One region of the Kitasatospora sp. NPDC047058 genome, then DNA from elsewhere that is predicted to be linked to it. Evidence: riboswitches for the same ligand, from Rfam matches in the RefSeq annotation. Region 1 holds a riboswitch; each other region holds the start of a gene.
The links. Region 1 has a riboswitch for cyclic di-AMP ahead of ABZ885_RS10470 (transglycosylase family protein). Riboswitches for the same ligand answer to the same signal wherever they lie in the genome.
Positions count from the first base shown of each region.

Region 1 (4,633 bases):
GCGCTCGACGTGCCCGGCTCGGTGGCCGACGCCGTCGCCCACCTCAAGGAGATGGGCTCCCAGAACCCGGCGCTGGCCCCGCTGGTGATCGGCCCGGAGGCCGACTCCGAGCTGCTCGCCACCGCCGCCGAGGAGAGCGGCTGCCCGTCGGCCGCGCCGCTGGGCGCGTACCCGGCCGTGGGCCAGCTGATCGCCTCCACCTACCTGGCCGTGCTGCCGGCCGTCGACCCCTCGGCGCAGGCCGAGGAGGCCGCCGAGGAGGCTGCCGGCGAGTCCGGCGGCGGGCGGCACGCCGCCCAGTAGCGGACCACCCGCACAGACCGTCCGAAGGGGCCCGGAACGCCTGCGTTCCGGGCCCCTTCACGCGTCCCCACACCCCACCGCCCGTCGCGGGCGCGGCCCTTGGTGCCGTCCCGACCCGGACGTCCGCGCGTCGGGTCGCGCCGGCGCCGTCGCGGACCCCGGGGCGGGCGTACGAGAGGGCCGCCTCCGGGGTGACGGTGGATCCGCTGACGGGACCGCACGGCGGCCGGCCGCAGCGGGCGGAGAGGCCGTCATCGTCCGGCGGGCCCACCGTGGTGACGGCCCGTTCGCCGCCCGGCTCGACCGGCAGGGAGGCGACGCCCGTGTCGGTGCCGAGCGCCCCTTGCCGGCGCTCCGGACCGCGCCGTGCCCTCCCGCCCCTGTCGCCCTGGTCGACGGCGGGCTGCCCGGGTCGGCCGCGGGCACGTCGGGCTGCCCGGCGAGCGGCGCGGGATCGGCGACGGCGACGCCCTGACTCCCACGACCACCGCGAGGACCGCTCCGACGGCGGGCCAGTGCGGCATTGTGCGGTGTCTTACGGGAGTTCGGCCTTGTTCAGGTGTAATGTCCGGTCTGCCATGCTTTGCCCGGCGATGCGCCCTGCGACCCCGCCCGGCCGGACAGTCCTCACCCGCGGCCGTCGCCGCGCAGCCTTCTCCCCGGACGACCGCGCCGACTCCGGCCTCCTGAGGCGCAGGCAGGTGCGGCCGCCCTCAAGGGCGTTGCGCGAAATCGGTCATTTCTGATCATGACGGACAGCCCCACGGCCTTCCATTCGTAAACCGTGACGGGTCTCACACATGTTTGCGGTTTGAACGGGAGTCTGCTTAACGTGCTCCCCGTTCGTGGCCACACGGACCCAGCTCATCCGCAACGCCGAGTCCTGCCGTCGGGTGCGCTGGCAGCGCAGAACGCACCACGGCAGGAGCGGGGGAACCACAGGTAAGTCGCCCCGGACCGGTCCGCGTACCGGTTCTGGGCTAGGGGTGAAGCCGCGTCCACAGCGCGGCCGGGCAACTCCAGCCCGAATCCGACAGCTCACCTCGCAGGCGTGGGAGAGGACCGCATCTTCATGCTGCCCACCAACGGCACCCGCCTGTCCGGCCGTACCCGCCGCGCCATCGCCGCGCTCGGAGTCGCGGGCATCGGCCTCACCATCCCCTGCCTGACCACCACCACCGCCTCCGCCGCCACGGTCGCCACCTGGGACAAGGTCGCCCAGTGCGAGAGCAGCGGCAACTGGAGCATCAACACCGGCAACGGCTTCTACGGCGGCCTGCAGTTCACCAACAGCACCTGGGCCGAGTTCGGCGGCACCGCGTTCGCGGCCCGCGCCGACCTCGCCACCAAGGACCAGCAGATCGCGATCGCCGAGAAGGTGCTCGCGGTCCAGGGCCCCGGCGCCTGGCCGGTCTGCTCGGTCCAGGCCGGCCTGACCAAGGGCGGCGCCCCGGCCGCCGTGGACACCACCACCACCAAGCCCGCTGCGCAGGCCCCTGCCGCGGCTCCGGCCCCGGCCGCCAAGCCCGCCGCCCAGGCGCCCGCCCAGGCCGCGCCGAAGGCCGCTCAGGCCCCGTCCGCCGACTCCGCCAAGGCCACCTGGTCCCAGAACTGGCAGGACAAGGACCGGTCCCGGGCCGACTACACCGTCGTCGAGGGCGACTGGCTCTCCGCGATCGCCGACAAGCAGCACGTCCAGGGCGGCTGGGAGAAGCTCTACGAGCTCAACCGCGACGTCCTGACCCAGGGCGCCGACGTCATCTACCCGGGCCAGCACCTGCACCTCGGCGACCGCGCCCAGGGCACCGCCGACCAGAAGTCGGACCAGCAGTTCGACTGGTTCAACCGCGGCTCCGGCCAGGGCTCCACCGCCGCCAAGCCGGCCGCGCAGACCCAGGCCGCCAAGCCCGCCGCCCAGGCGCAGACCCCGGCGCCCGCCCAGGCCGCCACCGGCAGCATGGCCGCCGCGGTCGCCTTCGCCGAGTCGAAGGTCGGCCAGGCGTACGTCTACGGCGGCACCGGCAACGGCGGCTGGGACTGCTCCGGCCTGACCCAGGCCGCGCTGCGCGCCGCGGGCGTCTCCGTCCCGCGCGTCGCCGCCGACCAGGCCTCCGCCAGCACCCACGTGTCGCTGGACGCCCTCAAGCCGGGCGACCTGCTGTTCTGGTCCAACAACGGCCAGGACTCCGGCGTCTACCACGTCGCGCTGTACGTCGGCGACGGCAAGTACGTCGAGGCCGCCAACCCGAGCGCGGGCGTGCGGGAGCAGACCATCGCCAACTGGGCGCCGGACTTCGCCGGCCGGGTCTGACACCACCCACCGGGCGCGCACCGGTACGCCGAAGCCCCCGGGGAGAGTCTGGTCGCTCCTCCCCGGGGGCTTCGGCCTGCCCGCACACCGGGCCCGCGGCGCACGCCCGCGGCGGTCCGGGTCATGGTCAAACCGGCGCGCAGCGGGCATCCTGCTGCTCCGCACCCGAGAAGGAGTCTCCATGGCCCAGATCACCGTCACGCTCGACGCCAACCTCGCCATCGACGTGATGATGCTCTCCGGCACCCGGAACCCGCAGGACGCCGTCGAGCTGGTCCTGCGCGACTACCTGGCCCGGGGCCGGCGCACCGAGACCCGGACCGGCGAGGCCGCCGACGGGCAGCGGCTCGACCCTCAGCGCCCGACCGCCCAGGAGGGCTGAGACGCGCACGACCGGGGCCCGGAGAGCAACGTGCTCTCCGGGCCCCGGTCGTGGTCGTTCAGCGGGCGCAGGCGCCCGTGGAGCCGCGCATGACCAGCTCCGGCTGGAACATGAACTCCCCGCGCTGGGCGGCGTTCCCGCCGACCTCCTCCAGCAGGGCGTCGACGGCCGCGGTGGCCATCGCCTCCACCGGCTGGCGGACGGTGGTCAGCGGCGGCTCGGTGAACGCTATGAGCGGCGAGTCGTCGAAGCCGACCACCGAGACGTCCTGCGGGACGCTCAGCCCGCGCTGGCGCACCGCGCGTATCGCGCCGAGCGCCATCATGTCGCTGCCGCAGACGATCGCCGTGCAGCCCTTGTCCAGCAGCGCGCCGGCCGCCGCGTGCCCGCCCTCCACGCTGAACAACGTGTGGTGGACGAGGTCCCGGGCCTCCTCCTCGGTCTTGCCGAGCACCTCGCACATGGCGGCGGTGAAGCCCTCGATCTTGCGCAGCACCGGCACGTACCGGCGCGGGCCGATGGCCAGGCCGATCCGCTCGTGGCCGAGTTCGGCCAGGTGCTGGACGGCCATCCACATCGCGGAACGGTCGTCCGGCGAGATGAACGGGGCGTCGATCCGCTCGCTGAACCCGTTGATCAGCACGAACGGCACCTGCCGGCCGATGAGCCGGGCGTACCGGTCGTGGTCGGCGGTGGTGTCGGCGTGCAGGCCCGAGGCGAAGACGATGCCCGACACCCCCCGCTCGACCAGCATCTCCACCAGTTCGTCCTCGGTGGCCCCGCCCGGGGTCTGGGTGCAGAGCAGCGGCGTGAAGCCGTGCCGGCTCAGCACCTGCTCGATCACCTGGGCCAGCGCGGGGAAGATCGGGTTGCTCAGCTCGGGGATGATCAGCCCGATCAGGCCCGCGCTGCGCTGGCGCAGCCGGGTCGGCCGCTCGTACCCGAGTACGTCCAGCGCCGCGAGCACGGTCTGCCGGGTTGCGGCCGAGACGTTCGCCTTGCCGTTGAGCACGCGGGAGACGGTGGCCTCGCTGACCCCCGCCTGAGCCGCGATGTCTGAGAGTCGCGCCGTAGTCACGGTCCCAGAGCCTATTGCAACCACGTCAGACCGCCCACCAGTCTGTCCGGTCCGGAGCCAGCACCGTCTCGCCACCGTCCACCGTGGCGTCCGCGGAGGAGAGCAGCAGACGGCCGGGTGCCGGTATCCGGACCGGCTCGGCGGTGGTGTTCACGGTACAGACGAAGGAGCCGCGGCGGAACGCGAGGATGCCGGCCGGGCTCTCCAGCCACTCGACGTCCATGCCGGCGCCGAGGTCGGCCTGCGCACGGCGGACGGCCAGCGCGCTGCGGTAGAGCTCCAGGGTGGAGGTCGGGTCGCCGGTCTGCGCCTCGACGCTGAGCTGCGCCCACTCGGCGGGCTGCGGCAGCCAGCTCGGGCCGCCGGCCACCGGGCCGAAGCCGTACGGGGCCTCGGTGCCGGACCACGGGATCGGGACGCGGCAGCCGTCGCGGTAGCCGTCCTGGCCGGCCTTGCGGAAGAAGGACGGGTCCTGGCGGACCTCGTCGGGCAGGTCGGTGACGTCCGGCAGGCCGAGCTCCTCGCCCTGGTAGAGGTACGCGGAGCCGGGCAGGGCGAG
Region 1 covers NZ_JBEYVJ010000048.1:15,029-19,661, forward strand. The annotation lists gene ABZ885_RS10465 (hypothetical protein) at 1-303, shown strand, start outside; cyclic di-AMP (ydaO/yuaA leader) riboswitch at 1,168-1,368, shown strand; gene ABZ885_RS10470 (transglycosylase family protein) at 1,355-2,614, shown strand; gene ABZ885_RS10475 (hypothetical protein) at 2,796-2,996, shown strand; gene ABZ885_RS10480 (LacI family DNA-binding transcriptional regulator) at 3,055-4,074, opposite strand; gene ABZ885_RS10485 (glycoside hydrolase family 13 protein) at 4,100-4,633, opposite strand, start outside.

Region 2 (4,633 bases), on a different contig from region 1:
TCGGGCCGCCCAGGTAGCGGAACAGCGGCAGGTCGCTGGCCTCGGAGGCGGCGTGCGCGACGGCCAGCGAGACGCCCAGGATGGCGTTGGCGCCGAGCGAGGACTTGTCCGGGGTGGCGTCCAGGTCGAGCATGGCCTGGTCGATCAGGCGCTGCTCGGTGGCGTCGTAGCCGACCAGCTCCGGGCCGATCTGCTCGATGACGGCCAGGACGGCCTTCTCCACGCCCTTGCCGAAGTAGCGGTTCTTGTCACCGTCGCGCAGCTCCAGCGCCTCGAAGGCACCGGTGGAGGCACCCGAGGGGACAGCGGCACGGCCGGTGCTGCCGTCGTCGAGGCCGACCTCGACCTCGACCGTGGGGTTGCCACGCGAGTCGAGGATCTCACGGGCTACGACGACATCGATGGACGGCACGAGGCATCTCCTAGCGGAAGCAGGTCCGGCTGACGATGGGTGCTGCCGGCCGGACGATTGCGGAGTCGTTACGACCAGAGCCTAACCGCACGGGCTCTCGGGGCCACGCTGACCTCGGCCCCGTCTCAGCGTGTGGCCGCTCTACCCACCGGTAGTTCACCTGGTTGCCCGGTGGAAGGCACACAGATGCGGACGAAGGGGGCCGAATCCGGCCCCCTTCGTGACGTCGGCGCGCTCGCGGACGTGCTGCGGCCGCGGTCGGCGGCGCTGGTCGTGGTCGGCGGCGTCGGCCGCGGTCAGCGGTCAGCGGCCAGCGGTCAGCGGTCAGCGGCGGTCCGGGCTGGCGTCGGCCTGGCCCGGCCCCGGGCCGACGCCGGATCAGCCGAGGTTGAGGACCTGGCCGGGCAGGATCAGGTTCGGGTCGGCGCCGACGGTGCCGCGGTTGCCGTCGTACAGCGTCTGCCACCCCCCGGAGACGTCGTGGGCGGCGGCGATGCCGGCCAGCGTGTCGCCGGACTGGACGGTGTAGCCGTGGCCGGAGCGCTGCTGGGCGGCGGGCGCGGCCGGGGCGCTCTGCGCGGCGGCCGGGGCCTGCTGGCCCGCGGACTGGCCCGCGTACTGCTGGTAGACGCCCGGGTGGCTGGTCCAGTACCAACCGCCGTCGTTCTGGTACCAGTACACCTTCGCGTCGGCGTCCCAGCCGGCGTGGCCCGAGAACTCCGGGGCCTGGGCCTGCTGCTGGGCCTGCGGCTGCGCGTACTGCTGGGCGGCGGGCTTCTGGGCCTGCGACTGGGCGGGCTGGGCCGGCTTCGACTGGGCGGGCTTCGGCTGGGCGGGCTTCTGGGCCGGCTTCGGCGCGGCGGGCTGGTGCGCGGCGGGCTTGGAGTCCGTGGAGGTGTCGACCGCGGCCGGGGCGCCGCCCTTGCTCAGGCCGGCCTTCTGCGAGCAGACCGGCCAGGCGCCCGGCCCCTGCGAGGCGAGGACCTTCTCGGCGACCGAGATCTGCTGGGCCTTGCTGGCCTGGTTGGCCTGCGGCGCGTAGGACGTGCCGCCGTACGCCTTCCAGGTGCCCGAGGTGAACTGCAGGCCGCCGTAGAAGCCGTTGCCCGTGTTGATGCTCCAGTTCCCGCCGCTCTCGCACTGGGCGACTGCGTCCCAGGTGGAGACCGGGGCGGCCGAGGCGCCGGCGGCGGTGAGGATCGGCATCGCGAGTCCGACGCCGGCCACGCCCGCGACGGCGATGGCCTTCTCGGCCTGGGTGCGACGACGGTGACGGCCAGTTCCAACGAACAGCATGAAGGTCCCTCTCCGCACGCCTGCGAGGTGAGCTGTCGGGTTCGGACCGGGAGGTGGCCCGGCCGCCGCGTGCGGAATCGATTCCGCTCGGGCGGCTTCACCCCAAGCCGTAGGGAAACGGCAACAAACCTGGTTCCCCCGCCCCTGCCCAGGGTCTGGTCGGTTTCCCGTGACGCGGCGGGCAGGATTCGGCGTTCCGCGCACGAGGTTCGCAGCTGCGAACTGAACGGAGAGTAGACAGATCCTCTTACCAATCACAAGCTCATATCGCCGATATCACACAGAAATTACGGCGCGTGGTCGATCGTCTGCCAACGAAGGCGATATGTCCGGTTTGATGGTGATTCAACCCCCGCGAAAGGACGTGCTGGCGACGCTCCGTCAGCGTGTCGCAGTCTCAGCCGGAGGTGCCGGAAGCCTCGGCGGACGCGTTCCCGGCCTTCTGCTCCGGGCTGAATTCGACCGGAAGTTCACGAAGTCCACGCATGATCAGACCACCGCGCCAGCGCAGATTGTCCGGGCTTTCGGCCAGCTGCAGATCGGGCAGCCGGGTGAGCAGGGTGGCCAGCGCGGCCCGCCCCTCCAGCCGGGCCAGCGGAGCGCCGATGCAGTAGTGGATGCCGTGCCCGAAGCCCAGGTGCGGGTTGTCCGTCCGGGCCAGGTCGAGGGTGTTCTCGTCGGCGAACCGCGCCGGGTCCCGGTCCGCCGCCGCGAGCACCACCAGCACCGGGTCGCCGACCGGGATCTCCACCCCGCCGATGGTCAGCGGGCTGGTCGCGAAGCGCCAGGTGGCCAGCTCCACCGGCCCGTCGTAGCGCAGGAGCTCCTCGATCCCGGTCTCCAGCAGGCCGCTCTCGCCGCGGGCGATCGACTCCTGCAGCAGCGCCCGCTGCCCCGGGTTGCGCAGCAGCGCGTAGGTGCCGTTGCCGATCAGGTTCACGGTCGTCTCGAAGCCGGCGAACAGCAGGATGAAGGCCATCGCCGCGGCCTCGTTCTCGGTCAGGTGCTCACCGTGGTCGCTGGCCCGGATCAGGCCGGAGATCAGGTCGTCGCCGAGGTCCGCCCGCTTGCGGTGGATCAGCTCCGCGAGGTACGCCCGCATCCGCTTCACCGCCCGGCCGACGCCGCCGCGCTGCCCGCCGCCGTGCCGGATCATCATCCCGGCCCAGTCGCGGAAGTCGTCCTGGTCCTCGGCGGGCACGCCGAGCAGGTCGCAGATCGCGTAGATGGGGAGCGGGAAGGCGAACTCGTGGATCAGGTCGGCGCTGCCGCGGGCCGCGAAGCCGTCGATCAGCCGGTCCGTGAGCTGCTGCACCCGCGGCGCGAACTCGGCCACCCGGCGCGGCGTGAACGCCTTCGACACCAGCCGGCGCAGCCGGGTGTGGTCCGGCGGGTCGATGTTCAGCAGGTGCGTCATCAGATCGGCCTGGCGCTCGCCCGGGATGCCGACCCGGCCGGTGCGGTGCGCCTGCTCGCTGTGGTGCACCGGGTTCTTGGAGAGCCGGCTGTCGGCGAGCGCCTGCCGGGCGTCCGCGTACCGGGTGACCAGCCAGGCCTCGACCCCGCTCGGCAGGGTGGTGCGGTGCACCGGCTCGTGCTCGCGCAGCCAGGCGTACGCCGGGTACGGGTCGGCGGCGAACTCCCAGGTGAAGAGCGGCGGGCGGGCGGAATCGGGCTGAACTGGCATGGGTCGACGGTATCCGGTGGGGATCCCGGCGCAGGTCCGGGTGCGGGTCCGGGTCGGGTGACGTGTGCGGGGCCCGCGTGCGGCCGCGGGTGCGGCTCCTGGGTGCGGCTGCGGGTTCGGCTCCTGCGTGCAGTCCTGCGTGCGTCCCGGCTCGGTTCGGGCGGGCCCGCCGGGGCCGGTCCCGGGGGTTCCGCGGGACGGCAGGAGTGAGCCTGGTCACCTGCGGGGTAATCCCTGTTGCGGAGGGTCAGGACCTGCCTACGATCCTCCGCAAAGCAAAACGTGGGCGCCTGTGCGGAGCCGCCCACAGGGAGGAGCGCACCATGCGGGTCACCGGGGCAGTCGTCGTCATCGCGGTACTCGACGGCGGGTCGGGCGCCGACCTGGCACGCCGCTTCACCGCCGCCGGCGCCGCCGGGGTGCTCGTCGCCGACCAGCGGGAGGGCGTCGCCGAGGACCTCGCCACCGAGCTCGACCGGCCGGGCTGCCCGGTCGTCGGCGTCTGCGGCGACATCCGCCGCCCGAGCGACATCGCCGCCCTGGTCGACACCGCCGAGAAGCACCTCGGCCCGATCGACCTGTTCTGCGTGGCCGGCCCCGACGGCGAGCGGATCATCTCGCTCGCCGACCTGCCCGACCACCTCGACCTGGAGCGGCTCGCCGAGCTGCTCGCGCTGGTCGGCGAGGCCATCGGCGAGGTCGTGGTGCCGCCGCAGCGCCGTCCGGTGGAGGACGCCGCGGCGGTCTGACCCGCCGTACCGGACCCGTTGCCCCGGCGACCGGCGGCTCCGGCCGGTCGGGCTGCTCCCGGTGTGCGGCCTGCTCCGGCCGTCCGGCCTACTCCGGCCGGTCGGGCTTGAGCCCCTCGGCGGCGCGGACCGCGTCCCGGTAGCCGCGTGCCGCCGCCCGCAGCGCCGCGTCCACGTCCACCCCCGCGTCGTGCGCCCGCTGCGCCACGGCGAGCAGCAGGGTGCCCGCCGACTCCGCGGTCAGCTCCGCCGGCAGCTCGTACGGCGCGTCCGGCACGCCCGCGACCCCGCCCCGGCGCACCCGCGACACCAGCTTCGCCGCGTACGCCAGCGACGGCAGCCCGGCCGGCACGCCGTCCAGCACCGACTCCCGGTCCGACTTCTCGGCCGCCTTCAGCGCCTCCCAGTTCGCCTCCACCTCGGCCGCGCCCGCGGCCTCGGCGTCCCCGAACACGTGCGGGTGGCGGTACATCAGCTTGTCCACGATGT
Region 2 covers NZ_JBEYVJ010000024.1:20,457-25,089, forward strand. The annotation lists gene eno (phosphopyruvate hydratase) at 1-412, opposite strand, end outside; gene ABZ885_RS05980 (transglycosylase family protein) at 791-1,708, opposite strand; cyclic di-AMP (ydaO/yuaA leader) riboswitch at 1,710-1,879, opposite strand; gene ABZ885_RS05985 (cytochrome P450) at 2,106-3,395, opposite strand; gene ABZ885_RS05990 (SDR family NAD(P)-dependent oxidoreductase) at 3,719-4,144, shown strand; gene ABZ885_RS05995 (MazG family protein) at 4,233-4,633, opposite strand, start outside.
Region 2: it holds a riboswitch for cyclic di-AMP, as region 1 does, so the genes downstream of both, ABZ885_RS05980 (transglycosylase family protein) here and ABZ885_RS10470 (transglycosylase family protein) in region 1, are expected to answer to the same signal.

Region 3 (4,633 bases), on a different contig from region 1:
TGCTCGGTCCAGCTGACGAAGTACAGGTCCGGGCCGACCTCGGCGACGTGCAGGGTGACGTCCTCCCACTGGCCGGCCGACTCGCCGAGGCCCTCCCAGCGCAGCCGCTTGCCGTCGGCCGAGTAGGCGTTGCGGAAGGCCGCGCCGTTGTCGACCTGGAAGAGGTAGGTGCGGCCGGCGAAGCCGGGCAGGGGCGCGGTCATGGCGGGACGGGTCCTCGTCTCTCGTGGTGCGGCACGGAACCGCGCAGGGACTCCAACCTATCCGACCGGATGACCTCCGGGGTGGACTTGTCGACACCTCGCCACGGCGCGGGCCGCCACGCCGCCCGCCGGCCGGGTGTGACCCCGGCACATGGGCGCCCCGATGGCCCGGCCGTACGGTGCAGGCTCCTGGCCGCCGGGGGCCGGCCTGATCCTCGGTCCGAGCGCTCCGGTCAGCCCCTCCGGCCCCGTCCGGCCTCCGCCCGCCCGTGGACCCGCCCGCCCGTGGACCCACCCGACCAGGGAGCCGCCCGATGAGACGCCCGTCCGCCACGCTCGCCGCCCTCCTCACCCTCGCCGCGCTCCTCCTCGGCATCCCGCCCACCGCCTCGGCGGGCCCCGCCGCGCCCGCCACCGCCGCCCTCACCCTGGAGGCCGCCTTCCCCGCCCCCGGCCACGGCTGGGCCACCGTCGAGCGCTACCTCGACACCACCCGGGCTTCCGCGCCGAGCAGTACCCGCCCGGCGGCCGCGGCGACCAGGACGGCGCCCGACTCGGCTACTTCGGCGGCGTCCGCCGGCCGTTCTCCGGACGCTTCCTGCTCTACTCCGCCGCAGGCTGGGACGCCGGCAGCCGCACCACCCCCGTCCTGCTCGTCCACGGCGCCAACGACAACGCCGACCGCGCCTGGGCCGCCCCGGACGAGACCGGCACCTGCGGCGCCACCGGCGGTGCCGCCTGCCCGTCCACCGGCCTCGCGCAGTACCTCGCCGCCGGCGGTCACCGGGTCTTCGCGATCGGCTTCGCCCACCAGCAGGGCGACAACCTGCTCCAGGCGCAGGCCGTCGGCGACGCGATCGCCCTGATCCGCGCCCGGCTCGGGGTGCCGCAGGTGGACGTGGTGGCCTGGAGCAAGCGCGAGGTCGCCGCCCGCGCGTACGTCTCCTCGGTGCGTCCCTCCTGGGGCCGGGCCTACGCGGGCGACGTCCGCCGCCTGGCCACCCTCGGCGGCCCGAACGGCGGTCTCGACTACGTGTACGCGCACGGCTGGGCGTTCTCGCTGGCCACCTGGCCGGCCTGCGGCGGCACCGCCGATGCACCCTCGCCGCACCTGTTCATGACCTGCTACGGCACGTACACCGCGCAGCCCTGCCTCGGCGTACTGCCCACCGGCGGGTACGACTGCTACCCGGGCCAGCGCCAGCTGCTCGCCCGCTGGGACGGCAGCTACGGGGTGGACGGCACCGCCCAGGACTGGTGGACCACCTACTACGGGGGCCAGGGCCTCTACACCGCGGGCCAGGGCATCCAGGCCGCCATCGACGCCGGCTCGCTGATCGGGCCGCTCCAGCGGGCGGGCATCCCGGCGGCGGTCCGGACCTACCTGCTGGCCGGCGGTTCGGCCGACATCCCCGGCGTGCTCAACGAGAACCGCGGGCCCGGCGACGGGATCGTCTTCACCCGCAGCGCGCTGGACACCACCGGGATCGGCACGGTCGGCGGCACCCGGCTGCTGGGCGGGCTCAACCACCTGGAGCTGGCCTGGGCGCCCGACGCGATGAGCCAGGTCGCCGCCTGGCTCGCCTGACCGCCGGCCCGCCTGGCCGCCCGCCCGCCCGCCTGACCGTCGCGCTGCCCGGCCACCGCGCCGCCCGGCCGCTGCGCCGCCGCCCCGCCGTCCGTCCGGACGGGCTCAACTGATCAACTTCGCACGGCCGTTGATCAACTCCGCCGCTCCCCGGTGTGACCTGCGCGACAACACCCGCCGTCGAGTTGTCGCGTCCCGGACGGCCTGCCTAGCCTGCTCGGACGTCCGCTTCGCGGACCTCCGCCGCCGGGACGCCGAGTCCTGTCCACCCGCCGGCGGGCAACCGAGCACCACAGCGGACGGGAGCGGGGGACCCAGGTCAGTGCCAGGCCCGCGCGCTCCCGCGCCCGGGTCGCGGCTAGGGGTGAAGCCGCTCCACGGGCGGCCGGGCAACCTCAGCCCGAACCCGACAGCTCACCTCGCAGGCGTCGCAGAGGACACTGCCATGCAGAAGCAGCCTGCCCGGCGCACCCCGCCGCGCCACGCCCGCCCCTCCCGCCGCGGCCGCAACGCGGCCTTCGCCGTCACCGGCGCGCTCGCCATCGGCGGCGCCGGACTGTTCGGCGTCCAGGCGGCGACCACCGCCCAGGCGGCGACGCCGACCGTCACCCAGGACAAGCTCACCCCGGCCACCATGGTCGCGGGCCAGGCCACCAAGGCCTCGCTGACCGTCCACTCCTCGGCCTGCTTCACCGCCAAGACGGTCGGCGTCGGAGTGCGCGACGCGGCCGGCCACGTCCTCGACTTCCCGGGCAGCGCCACCAACGCGCAGATCTGCCCGAGCGGCCTGTCGGTCACCACCGGCTCGCGCACCCTGCCGGCCGGCACCTACACCCAGTTCGGCTTCTGGCAGGACCTCGGCGGCACCTGGCACAACCTGCCCTCGCGGCAGCTGGCGGTCGCCGCCGCTGCCGCCACCCCGGCGCCGGCGCCGGCCCCCGCCCCGACGTCCGCCCCGACGCCCGCCCCCACGGCGACCGGCACCACCCCCGCCACCGCAGCGCCCGTCGCCGGCAAGAAGCTGACCTGGTCGGACGAGTTCAACAGCCTGGCCCTGGGCTCGCGCTGGACGGCCGACAAGAGCAGCTCGTACCACTACGGCGACCACAACCCCAACGACAACAAGCTCGACTGGCTGAACAAGAACAACGTCAGCGTCTCCGGCGGCGCCGCCACCTTCACCGCCAAGCCGGGCACCCACACGCTGGAGAACGGCAAGCAGTCCTGGGACACCGGCCTGCTCACCACCGAGTACTCCACCGAGGGCTTCAAGGTGAAGACCGGCGACTACGTCGAGACCCGGGTCAAGCTCCCGGCCGGCACCGGCGCCTGGCCGGCGCTGTGGACGTGGAACGGCACCAGCGGCAACCACGGCGAGATCGACACCTTCGAGTACCACGCGGACAACGCGAACCTGCTGGAGCTGACCAACCACATCAACCCGGACCACAAGTACGTCACCGACGCCAAGTCCATCGCCCACGACCAGTGGGTCACCGTCGGCACCCAGTACGGTGCCACCTCGGTCGACTGGTACATCAACGGCGTGAAGGTCTTCTCGGACGGCAAGGGCGTCGGCGCCGACTGGTCGGCGTACCTGATCCTCAACCTGTCCCTGAGCGCGGGGCAGTACCACCCCGCGCCGCAGGGCACGGCTCCGATCACCTTCGCCGCGGACTACGTCCGCGTCTACCGCTGATCCGCGGCCTCTGCTGATCCGCCCACCGCTGATCCGTTCACTGCTGATCCGCCGCCGCTGACCGCCTCCACCGCCGGTGGGGCGCCCGCCCCCGGGCCGGCCCCCTACCGCGCGGCGGTCGCGACGACCGGGATCTCGAACGGCTGCTTGTTGTTCGCCTCGTTCCCGTCGTCGTCGCCGCGCACCGCCACCCAGCCCCCGGTCAGCGTGCCGGGGGCCCGGACGGTGGTGTCGAGCCGGACCGGGACCAGTGCGGTCGCGCTCCGGAGCGCGCCCAGTCCGGCCGGGAAGCTGCAGCGCACCCGGTGGCCGTTCTGGAACACGTAGCAGTTCTCCGGGAAGAACGGCTCCTCGGGCCGCACCCCCGCGGGCAGGGTGATCACCACGGTGAACGGGGAGGCCGTCCGGTCCGGGCCGCCGTTGGCGACGAAGGCGTGCACCGTGGTGGTGCCGCCCGGCGCGGCGGGGTCCGCGTCCATCCGGACCACCTCCAGGTCCGAGCGGGACGGCGCCGCCGGCACCGGCACGGGTGCCGCCGGTGCTGCGACCGCCGTCCCCTGATCGGCCCCGGCCGCTCCCGGGTCGCCGTCCGGGCAGGCCCATGCGGACCCCGCGGCCAGCGCCGCCAGGGCGCATCCCACCGTCAGCGACCTGCCGAGGAAACCCCGTACCGACTCACTGCGCGACATCGGCGCTCACCCTGCCCTCCGTGCTCCGGCACCCCGCACCGTCGCGGGGCGCGCCCGCACCCAGCGTGGCCGACCCGTCCGCCGCCGCCCGGACAACCCGCCCTCGGGCCGCCCGAACGGGCGAAGGCGCACACCGGAGGCTGCGGGCCGCCGGCCTCCGGTGCGCGAACGGGTGAATGACGCGTCGTCAGGGCTGCTTCAGGGGGCCAGGACCTGCCCCAGCCGGGCTGCAATCTGATGCATCACCGGCACCAGCGAGGCCGCGCCGGCCTGTTCCTCCAGCGCCCGGATCCGGGCCTCCGGGCCGGAGACCGAGAGCGCCGTCGGGGTCGGCGCGCCGGGTACCGCGAGCGCGATGCAGCGCACGCCGATCTCCTGCTCCTGGTCGTCCACCACGTAGCCGCGCTCGCGCGCCTCGGCCAGCTGGCGCAGCAGCTCCTCCGGGTCGGTCACG
Region 3 covers NZ_JBEYVJ010000054.1:13,722-18,354, reverse strand. The annotation lists gene ABZ885_RS11420 (MoaF N-terminal domain-containing protein) at 1-203, opposite strand, end outside; gene ABZ885_RS11415 (lipase) at 355-1,791, shown strand; cyclic di-AMP (ydaO/yuaA leader) riboswitch at 2,070-2,234, shown strand; gene ABZ885_RS11410 (glycoside hydrolase family 16 protein) at 2,237-3,490, shown strand; gene ABZ885_RS11405 (hypothetical protein) at 3,595-4,179, opposite strand; gene ABZ885_RS11400 (IclR family transcriptional regulator) at 4,378-4,633, opposite strand, start outside.
Region 3: it holds a riboswitch for cyclic di-AMP, as region 1 does, so the genes downstream of both, ABZ885_RS11410 (glycoside hydrolase family 16 protein) here and ABZ885_RS10470 (transglycosylase family protein) in region 1, are expected to answer to the same signal.

Region 4 (4,633 bases), on a different contig from region 1:
GAACGACCAGCCGAGCAGCAGGAAGACCAGCGACAGCGAGAAGCTCAGCACCGCCCAGGGGAACATCAGCACCTGGTACAGCACGGCCTTCCAGCCGGCCGCGTCCGCCAGCCGGGCGGTGATCCCGCCCCAGGTCCCGGGCCGCTCCACCCGGACCGGCGCCGGGCCGGGCACGTCCAGCGCCAGCATGCTGCGGGTCCGGGAGCGCTCCAGCCGGCCGAAGCCGCGGGCGCCGGCGGTGAGCGCGGCCAGCACCGGCAGGCCGAGGACGGTGACGCCGGTGCCGAGGCCGAGGCTGAACAGCGGGACGGCGAAGGCGAAGCCCGCGAGGGCGACCGGCAGCCCGGTGAGCGTGAAGCCCAGCTCCCGGTAGAAGTAGGAGGAGAACGGCGCCCGCCAGGCGTACGGCGGCTCCTGGGTACGGAGAGCGCCCTCGTGGCGGTCGTACGCGTCGCGCTGCATGCTCTGGCTGGTGCTGCTCATTGGCCGGGCCTCGGTCCTCAGGTCTGCGGCGGGTGCCGGTCGGGCGGGTGTCACCAGGCTGTCAAAGGCACGGGCCGGCGGACATCCGGTTCCCCGGCGGACCGGGGGTGGGGTTAACCCCCCTGTCCGGCCCCGGCCCGCCACTCGTCGGCGAGCAGCGAGTACTGGAAGGAGTCGTGCCAGGTGCCGCCCCGGTACACGTCGTGCCGCACCCGGCCCTCGCGCTGGAAGCCGGCCCGGGTGAGCACCCGGGCGGAGGCCGTGTTCGCCACGTCCGCCAGGGCGGCCAGCCGGTGCAGGCCGAGCGGGCCGAACGCGAAGTCGCAGAGCAGCGCGGTGACCTCGCCCGCGTAGCCGTTGCCCCAGGTGTCGGGGCGCAGCGCGTAGCCGAGGGCGGCGGAGCGCCGGCCGCCGAGGGTGAGGGCGGCGTTGCCGATCGGGGTGGCGTCGGCGGGGTCGTCCGCGTCGGCGCGCCGGGTGACGGCGAGCCGGTAGACCGTCCGTTCCTCCTGGAGCGCCTCCTCCAGGTACTGCGCGATCTGGTCCGCGCAGTGCTCCCGGTCGTGCGGTTCGAAGGGCAGGTAGCGGGTGGCCTCCGGGTCGCCGAAGATCGCGTGCAGCGCGTCGACGTCGCCCGGGGTGTGCTGGAACTCGCGGATGGCCAGGCGGGGGCCGGTGAGTCGGACGGGGACCATGTCAGCCGACCCTACCCGGGCTTTGCGGTTACCGTACGTGACATGAACGATGAAGACCTGCGGCTCGCCCCGCGCACCAAGGCCGCCGAACTGCTCGCCTGGGCGGAGGCCGAGGGCCGCCCGCCGGTGGCCGCGGAGCCGCTGCGGGCGGTGCTGGCGCTGCTGGAGCTGGGCGAGGGCAGGATGCACGAGGGCTGGCCGGAGCTGACCTCGGACGCGGTGGAGCAGCTGCTGGTCGAGCGGCTCCACCTGTACGTGCAGCCCGCGCCGGAGCAGGACCCGCTGGCGTACGGCGAGGCGGTGCGGCTGCTGGTGGACCACCAGCGGGCGGCGAAGCGGCTGAACGCCAAGCGGCAGGAGCGGCTGCACGCCGAGGCCGAGTGGCAGGGCGAGGTGGCGGCCGGGCTGCTGCGCCGGGCCGATCTGGTGACCTGGCCCCGGCTGTACGCGCTGCTGCTGCACGCGCACGGCGTGGACGTGGCGGACGGGGCGGCGGTGCGGGAGTGGCTGGCGGCGTTCCGGGAGCTGTCCGGGGAGGAGCGCCGGGCCGCGTACGAGGCGATGGCCGGGGCGGGGTGGCTGGACGAGCTGGACGAGGAGGGCTGGGGTCCGGCCCGGATGCTGAGCGTCGGGATGGCCACCGACGGGGCCCGGCGGCTGCTGGAGCAGGGGCTGATGCGGCGCAGTTACCGCAACCTGGCGGAGCTGACGGCGCTGGGCCGGCCGATGCCGGAGGAGCTGGCCGGGGACTTCGGGGCGTTCGAGGAGGCGGCGGCCGAGGCGGCGCTGGACCTGCTCGGTGCGTGGACGCTGCCGGGGCTGCCGCGGCTGCTGGTGGCGGAGTTCCCGGACCTGGCGCCGGAGCCGGGGCAGGAGGAGATCGACGCGTACCTGGCGCAGCTGCCGGCGGAGTGAGCGTGGCGGGCCCCGGCCGCCGGGGCCCCTCGCGGGGGGCGGCGGCCGGGGCTCCACGGGCTGTCAGGGGGTGATGCCGCGCTGCTCGAACCAGGTCTCCGGGTCGACCGGGGCGCCGCCGCCGGGGCGGACCTCCAGGTGCAGGTGCGGGCCGGTGACGTTGCCGGTGGCGCCGACCTTGCCGAGCTGCTGGCCGGGGACGACGCTGCCGGAGCCCTTGATGATCGAGGAGAGGTGGCAGTACCAGATCTCGGTGCCGTCGGGCAGCGTCTCGACGATCCGGTAGCCGTAGGAGCCGGCCCAGCCGGCCGAGGTGACGGTGCCCTGGCCGACCGCGTACACCGGGGTGCCGGTGTCGGCGGCGAAGTCGAGGCCGGTGTGCAGGTGGGCCCAGTAGGAGGCGCTCTGGCCGTAGTGGGCGGAGAGGTTGTAGTCGCGCACCGGCAGGTTGATCGCGGCGAGCTTGGCCTTCTCGGCCTCCTCGGCGGCGTGCTTGGCCTCCTGCTGCTGGGCGGCGCGCTTGGCCTCGGCCTCCTTGGCGGCCTGCACGCGGGCGGTCTCCTCGGCGGCGGTGCGCTGGCTGTCGGCCTGCTGCTGGATCCGGGCGGCGAGGGCGAGGCCGGGGTCGGCGGAGAGGGCGACCGGCGTCTCGTCCGGGGCCTCGACGGCGGGTGCGGCGGCCGGGGTCGCGGAGGCGAAGCCGGTGGCGCCGAGGGTGGCCGCGACGGCGGTGACGCCGAGCAGCGGTGCGGTCCCGCGGGTCTGACGCGGCATCCGGTGCCGGTTGGCCTCGGCGGTCTGCGGGGCGGCCTCGTCGGCGGCCCCGCCGTACTCGCCCGGGTGGGCCGGCGGCCACGGGTTGTCGAGCAGCTGGGTGCCGGCGGTGGAGCCGGGCAGGTGTGCCGGAGAGTGCGTCGACGCCACGGAGGCGCGCTCCTTTCCTTCCTTCGCGCCTACCGGGTTAGCTGACGGGTTCGGAGCAGGAAGGTCTCCTACGGCTGGGCCTGGGCCCGGCCGATTCACCCCAAGGAACGTGGTTCCCCGGCTCCCTGGCCTGCCCGGAGGCCGGCCGGCGGGATTAGGCGACGGCGCACGGTGCCGTCTGGGTACGGCGTTGAGGACCGCGCTGCGTTATCAAACGTTAATCCTAGGAGCCCCTGATTCCAAGCCGTCCGCGTGGGACGACCGGGGCCAGCTCGGACCTTACGCCACTCGATGGGCGTTTTGGGGCGATTGACTCCAACTGACACTACCGAACGTGATAGGAGGTCAACGAACGACCCCGTTTCTGAGTACTCCTACTCATGTGCGGCCCGGCCGGCGCGGCCCATCCTGGCGCCATGAACGCACCGATGCAGTCACGCACCACGGCCGCGTACTTCGTCCAGGCCGTGCTCTCCTTCGCGCTCTCGGGCACCGCCCTCGCGGTCGGGATCGCCTACCTCCCGGTGGGCGGCTGGACCCGGGCCTTCCTCGGGCTCGGCCTGCTCTACACCGTCACCTCCTCGTTCACCCTGGCCAAGGTGATCCGCGACCGGCAGGAGACCACCGAGATCGTCACCCGGGTGGACCAGGCCCGGCTGGAGAAGCTGCTGACCGAGCACGACCCGTTCAAGGTGGACGGGGTCTGACCGGCACCCACCGGCGCCCCGAATTCGGATTCTGCCGATAGCTTGACGGCTAAGGCTATTAGCCTTAGCTTTATGGGTGTCGGCAGCACCGCCGACGCCCGAGCCCCGGCGGACCCAGGAGGCCCCCATGTCCGGCATCACCGCCCCCACCACCCAGTACCTGGACGTCACCGGCGGTCGGCTCGCCTACGACGACACCGAGAAGGGCGAGGGCCTCCCGGTCGTCCTGGTCCCGGGGATGCTGGACAGCCGGGCCGCCTACCGGCACCTCCGCCCGCTGCTGACCGCGGCCGGCCACCGGGTGATCACCATGGACCTGCGCGGCTTCGGCGAGTCCTCGATCGTCTGGGACGACTACTCGCCCGCCGCCATCGCCACCGACGTCCTCGCCCTGCTCGACCACCTCGGCATCGAGCGCGCCGTCCTGGCCGGCAACTCGTACACCGGCGCCACCGTGGTCAAGGTCGCCGGGGACGCCCCCGAGCGGGTCGCCGGGATCGTCCTGCTGGACGCCTTCGTCGAGAACCTGCCGCCGAACGCCCTGCAGCGCGCGATGTTCGCCGCGATGGGCGCGCTGCTGGTGCACTCGCCCGCGTTCTGGGGCCTCTACCACCGCAGGATGGCCTACCCGACCGCCAAGCCGGCCGACTTCGACGCGTACGTGGACGGACTGGTCGCCGCGATGCGCACGCCGGGCCGCAGGACCGCGACCCGCGGCTACGTCCGCGGCGACTCCGCGCCCACCGGCTGGACCGCGGCCGTGCGCTGCCCGGCCCTGGTCGTGATGGGCAGCAAGGACCCCGACTTCCCCAAGCCGGAGCTGGTCGCCGACCGGCAGGCCGCCGCGCTGCGGGCCCGCAAGGTGATGATCGAGGGCGCGGGCCACTACCCGATGGCCGACCACCCGCA
Region 4 covers NZ_JBEYVJ010000003.1:53,668-58,300, reverse strand. The annotation lists gene ABZ885_RS00980 (sensor domain-containing protein) at 1-483, opposite strand, end outside; gene ABZ885_RS00975 (GNAT family protein) at 597-1,178, opposite strand; gene ABZ885_RS00970 (hypothetical protein) at 1,221-2,093, shown strand; gene ABZ885_RS00965 (M23 family metallopeptidase) at 2,157-3,017, opposite strand; cyclic di-AMP (ydaO/yuaA leader) riboswitch at 3,030-3,188, opposite strand; gene ABZ885_RS00960 (YiaA/YiaB family inner membrane protein) at 3,434-3,724, shown strand; gene ABZ885_RS00955 (alpha/beta hydrolase) at 3,852-4,633, shown strand, end outside.
Region 4: it holds a riboswitch for cyclic di-AMP, as region 1 does, so the genes downstream of both, ABZ885_RS00965 (M23 family metallopeptidase) here and ABZ885_RS10470 (transglycosylase family protein) in region 1, are expected to answer to the same signal.